2 regions of the Sphingomonas alpina genome follow, and region 1 is predicted to be linked to the other one. Evidence: riboswitches for the same ligand, from Rfam matches in the RefSeq annotation. Region 1 holds a riboswitch; the other holds the start of a gene.
The links. Region 1 has a riboswitch for cobalamin ahead of metE (5-methyltetrahydropteroyltriglutamate--homocysteine S-methyltransferase). Riboswitches for the same ligand answer to the same signal wherever they lie in the genome.
Positions count from the first base shown of each region.

Region 2: linked by a shared signal. The riboswitch ahead of H3Z74_RS13775 (TonB-dependent receptor plug domain-containing protein) and the one ahead of metE (5-methyltetrahydropteroyltriglutamate--homocysteine S-methyltransferase) in region 1 are both predicted to bind cobalamin.

Region 1 is NZ_CP061038.1:156,748-160,546, reverse strand. It holds gene metE (5-methyltetrahydropteroyltriglutamate--homocysteine S-methyltransferase) at 1-1,448, opposite strand, end outside; cobalamin riboswitch at 1,600-1,824, opposite strand; gene H3Z74_RS00665 (ABC transporter ATP-binding protein) at 1,981-2,838, shown strand; gene H3Z74_RS00660 (TOBE domain-containing protein) at 2,816-3,091, shown strand; gene H3Z74_RS00655 (LacI family DNA-binding transcriptional regulator) at 3,652-3,799, shown strand, end outside.
Region 2 is NZ_CP061038.1:2,983,124-2,986,922, forward strand. It holds gene H3Z74_RS13770 (ABC transporter substrate-binding protein) at 1-605, opposite strand, end outside; gene H3Z74_RS13775 (TonB-dependent receptor plug domain-containing protein) at 605-2,524, opposite strand; cobalamin riboswitch at 2,660-2,868, opposite strand; gene H3Z74_RS13780 (hypothetical protein) at 2,981-3,127, shown strand; gene putA (bifunctional proline dehydrogenase/L-glutamate gamma-semialdehyde dehydrogenase PutA) at 3,290-3,799, opposite strand, start outside.

The DNA.
Region 1 (3,799 bases):
TCCTGCCAGCGGATCGCGCGTTCGGTTTCCTCACGCAGGAAACCTTCATAGGCCGCATCGTCGATCAGGCCCTTGCCGTGCTGCGAACGCGCCTGACGCACTTCGGGAGTCTGCGGGAAGGAACCGATCGTCGTGGTCGGGAACAACGGCAGACCAAGCGCGGCCTGCTGCTCGGCCTGGCGGATGGCATGGCCCGAGCGGCGCTGCTGCATGTCCGGCGTCACCGCCGCGATCCGTGCCGCGACCGCCGCGTCATGGATACGCGGCGAGGTGCGGCGATTGGCCGCGGCCTGTGCCGATGCAGCGAGCGGTGCTGCGACGCTGTCGCGCCCCTGGTTGAGCGCACCCTTCAGAACGCTGAGTTCCTCGATCTTCTGCACCGCAAAGGCCAGCCACTGCGCGATTTCCGCATCGATGCCGGTTTCCAGCGCCAGGTCGATCGGCGTGTGGAGCAGCGAGCAGGACGGCGCGAGGATCAGGTCGCGGGTTGCAGCGATCGGCTCAAGCCGGTCGAGCAATGCCGTCAGGTCGGCGCGCCAGATGTTGCGCCCGTCGATCACCCCGAGCGAGAGCAACAGGCTTTCCGGCGCCGCGGCGAGCACGGCACCGAGCTGTTCCGGTGCACGCACCAAATCGACATGCAGGCCGGCGACCGGCAGCGACGTGGCGAAGGACAGATTATCCTCCAGGCCGCCGAAATAGGTTGTCAGCATCAGCTTCACGCCGCAGCGCGACAGTCGGTCATAGGCGCGAGTCAGCGCGTCGCGCTGACGATCGCTGAGGTCGAGCACCAGACAGGGCTCATCGATCTGCACCCATTCAGCGCCGGCCGCGGCGAGCTGGCTGAGCACGGCGCTGTACAGGCCGACGACCTGGTCGAGAAAGTCGAACGCGTCGACGTCACGCGTCTTGGCCAGCGACAGCCAGGTGACCGGGCCGAGCAGCACCGGGCGCGTCTCGAACCCCTGCGCCCTGGCTTCGCGATAATCGTCGACCGCCTTGGCCGTCGTGAGCGAGAGGCGCTGTCCCGCAACCAGCTCGGGCACCATATAGTGATAATTGGTGTCGAACCATTTGGTCATTTCCTGCGCGGTCTCGCCCGCTCCATGGGCATGGCTGCAACCCGCATCGTCGCCGGTCGACCCACGCGCCATGGCGAAATAGGTCGCCAGGTCAGCGGTGCCTTCGGCGGCGGCATAGCGTTCCGGGATCGCCCCGAGCATGACGCTGGTGTCGAGCACATGATCGTAGAGCGAGAAATCGTTGGACGGCAGCCAGTCGGTGCCGAGCGAACGCTGCCGTGCCCAGGCCGCGGTGCGCAGGCCGGCAGCGGAATCGAGCAGTTCGGCTTCGCTCGACTTGCCGGACCAAAAGCGTTCAAGCGCGAATTTCAGTTCGCGGCGCGGGCCAATGCGCGGGAAACCCAATGTGGCAATCGTGACGGTCATGATCTTCATACCCGATGAAGGGCGAAGCGCCAGGCACGGACACAGGCACATGCGCCCGGACCACCCGAACCGGGGCCTGGCCACGACATGCAAGCGACCAGCCCGGACACCCCGCCGGTGGACGTTATCAAGCCCCCCTCCCCGTATCGGGGAGGAAGCGCCGGGCGAGGCAGGTCTCCTGGCTCGCGGGTCATCACGTCGGCCTGGCCTTCCCGGTGGCTTGACGCCGCCAGTGACACTTGATGGCCGCCGCTCGCCGCTTACAGTTGCGGGGGCAGCGCCGGCATTGTCCCTGGATCGCTCCACGGCCGCACCGGCTTCCCGTCTTAGCTCCACGAACGACATGTCCGCGAAGAACCTCGACGCCGCAGCATCCCAGCGAATGACTGCGGCGTCAAGTAAGATATAAAGATATCTTTATATTGTTATACCAGTTCGCCAATCGTTACCACCGGCGTGGTATGGCGCATCGCATTGTAACCGGTTACTTGAAGCCCCTGCGACCGGCGATCAGCGTCGGCGGGAGAGGTTGATGGCGGACGTACGGCTGATGCAAGCCTCGAAATCCTTCGGGACGACCGAGGTGCTGCGCGACGTGAATCTGGAAATCGCGGACGGCGAGTTCATCGTGTTCGTCGGCCCGTCGGGCTGCGGCAAATCGACCCTGTTGCGGGTCATTGCAGGCCTTGAGGAACTGACGCGCGGCGAGGTGTCGATCGGTGGCCGGACGGTCAACGACATCGCGCCAGCCGATCGCGGCATTGCCATGGTGTTCCAATCCTATGCGCTTTATCCGCATATGAGCGTGCGCGAGAATCTGGCCTTCGGGCTGAAGCTGCAGCGCCTGCCCCGGGCGGAGATCGACGCGGCGGTCGAGGCGGCAGCAGCGACGCTCGACATCGGTCATCTGCTCGACCGCAAGCCGAAGCAATTGTCCGGCGGGCAGCGCCAGCGCGTCGCGATCGGCCGCGCGATCGTGCGCAAGCCGCAGGTGTTCCTGTTCGACGAGCCGCTGTCCAATCTCGATGCGGCGCTGCGTGTGCGGATGCGTTACGAATTTGCCGGGCTGCACAAGACGCTCGGCACGACGATGATCTATGTCACGCACGACCAAGTCGAGGCGATGACGCTGGCCGACCGCATCGTCGTGCTGTCCGCCGGCCGGGTCGAACAGGTCGGCACGCCCGCCGAACTCTATGCCCATCCCGACACGATCTTCGTCGCCGGTTTCATCGGGTCACCGAAGATGAACCTGCTGCCCGCGACCCTGATATCCAATACGGCCAGCGGCGCGGTTGGTCCGGCTGGCTGGGGGCGCGGAGATCCGCACCAACATCAATGCGAGCCGCCTGGCGCCCGGGGCGGCAATGACGCTTGGCATCCGGCCTGAACATTTCATGCGCGACGGCGAGATCAACCAGGTCGACACGATCGTGCGCTTCGTCGAATCGCTGGGCAGCGCTCATTTCGGCTATCTCGATCTCGCCGGACTGGAAGAACCGCTGACCTGCGCGCTTGCCGAACGGCCGGCGACCGGCTCGGTCATCACCGTCACCCTGCCGCCCGAACATCTCTATCTGTTCGATGCGAACGGCTCGGCGCTCGCCCGGCCGCGCAACGCATCGGCGCGGGACGCCGCCTGACGCCGACCTGTCACTCCGCGCCGAACCAGTCGATCGGGTGGCCGGCGCGAGGGGAGTCGCGGCCATCGCCAGATCCGATTTTCCGCTGTTCTCCGGAATAAAAAAAGCCACCCCTGTTAAGTTGGACTTTGAGTGTCAATTTCCGGTTTGTTACCAATGCGTTGAGAGCTCGCACCCCTGTTAGCAATAACAGGGGTGGGAACGCACAGGAACAGGGGTGGGAAAGCGCATTAACAGGGGTGAGCCGACCGCTGTTCATGCCGGAACAGCGGTCGCGCAGGACGCGTAAATTATCCAGTCATGTCAAAGAGCGGGGCAGCGCCGACAAGCGCTCCGTCCGCCACTACGCTGGCATGACCAACAGCACGGTTGAATCGGCGCGATCCGCCACACCGCCCGTGCAGGATATCGATCCGCCCGAATCGAAATATTCGCTTGGCACGACACCATGTAACCGGTTACATGGCTCTCGTGGAACCGGTTACACGCGTCGTCAGAACGTGAACCGCCACCCGGATCGGCCCAGTCCCGATTCGTCATGGAGAAGGATTGAAGGGGCAATGGCCACGGCCACCATCAGGGATGTCGCACGCACCGCCGCCGTATCCGTCGCGTCAGCCTCGCGCGCGCTCAACGGCCATCCGAGCGTCACGCCGGCGACCCGCACGCGCGTGCTGGAAGCGGCCGACGCGCTCAATTACGTCCCGC
Region 2 (3,799 bases), 2.4 Mb from region 1:
GCGATGAACAGCAGGGCCGAAGGGTGCCCTGCGTTACCCCTTCCCCGTTCGTGCTGAACCCGTCGAAGCCCCGTCCTGCTTTCTACGCCCGAAGAGGAGGGCGGCGCTCCGACGGGCTCAGCGCGAACGGAAGGGATGGCGGACGACGCCAACGCGGCATCGATACGCGCGTTGAGTGCTTTGCCCTTGTCCACCGCCCCCACGGCCGCTGCGACCTGTTCGATCTGCGCCTTGCTCGCCGCGATGGTGATTGGCGAGTCCATCACCAGCGTCTTCAGCCCGGCCCGCTCATACGCCGCGCGCGTGGCGAGCGGCGTGAAGCTGCTGGTCAGCACCAGCGCGGGGTGCAGCGCGATGACTTCTTCCGCCGTCCCTGCCGTAGACGGGTAACGGCGCGCCACATCGGCGGCGATCGAACTTGCCGCCGGATTGTGCGAATATTGGCTGATCGCGGTAATCCGCGCCGGATCGACCAGCTCGATCAGGATCGCATCGGCACATGGATTGGTCGAAACGATCCCCCCTTGTGACCCGCCGCCCGCACCGTCGCGCAACGGCGCAGAGCACCCGGCGAGCAACAGCGCGAGCGGCAGGAGCGCCTTCATCAGTCGAACTTCACCCGCACGCCGCCATAGGCCGCGCGACCATAGGTGCCGTAGCCACGCACGACCTCATATTTTTCGTCGAACAGATTATCGACGCGGCCATAGATTTCGAAGCGGTCGGCGACCGCGATCGAGGCGCGAAGGCCGGCCAGAACATAGCCGTCGAGCCGGCTGAAGTTCCCGGCATCGTCATAGCTGTCGCCGACATGGCTGACCGTCGCGCCCGCCGACAGGCCGAACGGGAAGCGATAGTCGATCGAAGCGCTGACCGTCTGATGCGGGCGGCGGGCAAGGTCCTTGCCGAAATTGCTGCCCGGCGAGCGGTTCTCGCTGTCGATATAGCTGTAGTTTGCCGTGAAGGTCAGCGCGTCGACCGGCCGCAGCGCGAGTTCGAACTCGACGCCTTCGGCCCGCGTGCGAGCAATATTCTGGTAGGTGAAGGTGCCGAGATCGAAATCGATCTGGTTCTTCGTATCGCGGTTGAAATAGGTCACGCCGACGCGCGCCGCGCCCGACAGGAAGGATTGCTCCACGCCCACATCATAGTTGCGGGCCGTTTCAGGCCGCAGCGCATCGCGCGCCGGAACGCCGGGAGTGGCCGGGCCAGGCGTACCATAAGGGCCGTAGAGCTGGTACAGCGTCGGCGCCTTGAAGCCCTCGCCATAGCTCGCGCGCAGCGTCGTGCCGGTATCGAGCGCCAGCGCAGCGCTCGCGCCGAACGTGGTCCGGTTGCCATAGGCCTTGTGGTCGTCGTTGCGCACGCCGCCAGTGATTGTCAGCTGCCGTACGGGAGTGACGATCAATTCGCCGTAAAAGCTTGTGACCCCGGTGCTGTAGCGCGTGGAGGCATCGGCGTAGCGGCTATTCTCATGCTCTGCCCCGGCGACGACGCGTACTTGGTCGATGACGCGGAAATCGCCCTGATATTCGTAGCGCTCCGTGCGGCCGCGTCCGATAAAGGACGGCTTGGTGCCGAACGCCGGATCGTAATTGTCACGATCGACATCGGCGATGGTGAAGGCGATGCGGTTCTTCAACCGATCGTCGAGCAGGTTCACATGCACGCCGGCATAGCCATAGAGCTCCCGCGCGGTGGAATATTCATTGGTGTCGGCCAAGGTGTAGTTCGGCGCAGGGAAGCCGTCGAGATCGGTACGGCTGTTCGCATAATAGCCGCGCAGGTCGAGGCCGATGCCGGGGGTGAATTCGACACCGACTCGTGCTGTCGCGCCATATTGGCGATAGCCGTCACGCTCGTTGCCATTGGCCGCGACCGAAATGCCGTCGGTGCGGACGTAACCGCCGGTCAGCGAGCCCGAGAAAATACCGCTCTTGCCCGAAATCGCGGCATTGGCGCTGACACTGTCGGCATAGCCATACTCGGCATTGGCGCGTGCCTGCAGCCCCTCGGTCGGCCTTGCGGTGATGATGTTGACGACCCCGCCGATCGCCTGGCTACCCCAAGGCACGGAGTTCGGCCCGCGCAGGACCTCAATCCGGTCGATCGATCCGGCAAAGAGATTGCCGAAATCGAACGCGCCGGCGGGCGATGAAGGATCGTTGACGCGAACGCCGTCAATGATGGTCAGCGTCTGCGCGTCCTCGGCGCCGCGGATCCGCACCGCGGTGACGGTTCCAATGCCGCCATTGCGCGACACAGTGACGCCCGGTGTGGTGGCCAGCAGGTCGGAGACGCTGACGGTCTGACGACGCTCGATGTCGGCGCGCGTGATGACCGTGACGGCCTGGCCGACCTGATCGATCGGCTGCGCCACGCCGGTCGCGGTGACGACGATCTCTTCGCTCTTCGCATCGGCGATCGCGATCCCATCATCGCTCGGCGTGGTGTCTTGCGCCATGACCGGTGTCGCAGTGAACAGCACTGCGCCGGTCAGCAAAATCTTACGGTATTCGAACATGGTATGCCCCTTTGCATGGGGCCGGGTACCGGGTGTCAGGAACGACATCCGGCCAACGGCCCGATTCCATGTCGTTCGCTCAAAGGTGCCCCATCGGGGTTTGCCCTCGTCCGCACCGGAACTCCCGCCCGCGCAGTGGATCGACCGTGTCGGGCAGGTCTCCTGACTTCCGGGTCTTCGCGTGATGCTCCGCCTTCCCAGGCCCGATCGGCCCAGTGGCGTATGTGGAGCACCAGCTCGCCGGTTACAGTTGCGGGAACAGCGTCGGATTGGCGGCCTCTCGCCCGCGCACCGAACTTCCCTTTTGCTTCCCGTCTCCGGGAACCCGTCACGACGCGGCCCCTACGCGGCTCGTCACCGATGTGCAACCAAGTGCCGCGATCCACGTTAGTAAATTTGCAGGAAAGGAAGGGGATAAGGAGCCATTCGCAGCTCATTTCCTTGAAGGAACTGGTCGTGAGAACGTTTGAATTGAAGCATTTGCCACCTCAGCCGCCCCAGGATGTGGGACGGACCATGGCCCCCGGCGCCGGCCTCGTGGTCGCCGCCATCATTTCGATCCTGCTATGGGCGGCGATCGGCGGAATTATTGCCGCGCTCTGATACCAGGTTCATGAGCCATGATTGATAGCCCTCCCCTTCAAGAAAGGGGCTGAGGAATATGGTATCGTCGATGATGAGGGCCAGATCGGATTGCGGCAGAACGAACCTGCCCTCCGTTCGAAACGAACGGCGGGATGAGGCGCCCCTTCAGCCCATCACGCTTTAGCTCGCCAGCAAGGTCGCATTTCCCCCGGCCGCCGTCGTATCGACGCACAGCGTCCGCTCGGTCGCGAACCGCGCGAGATAATGTGGCCCGCCGGCCTTGGGCCCCGTTCCCGACAGGCCTTCGCCGCCGAACGGCTGGCTGCCAACCACCGCGCCGATCTGATTGCGATTAACGTAGATATTGCCGACCCGGGCACGGGCGACGATGCGCTCGATCGTCGTATCGATGCGGCTGTGCACGCCAAGCGTAAGGCCGAAACCAGTCGCGTTGATCGCATCGATCACCGCATCCAGATTTTCGGCAGCGAAGCGCACGACATGGAGCAGCGGGCCGAAATGCTCCTGTGACAGGGCCGAGATCGCGGGGATGCTGAACGCGGCAGGAGCGACGAAATTGCCCTGCCCGACCGGCAGATCCAGCCGGCAAACAACTGCGCCACTCAATTCGTTGCTATGCTTCTGCAACGATGCGCGCGCCGCCGCATCGATCACCGGGCCGACATCGGT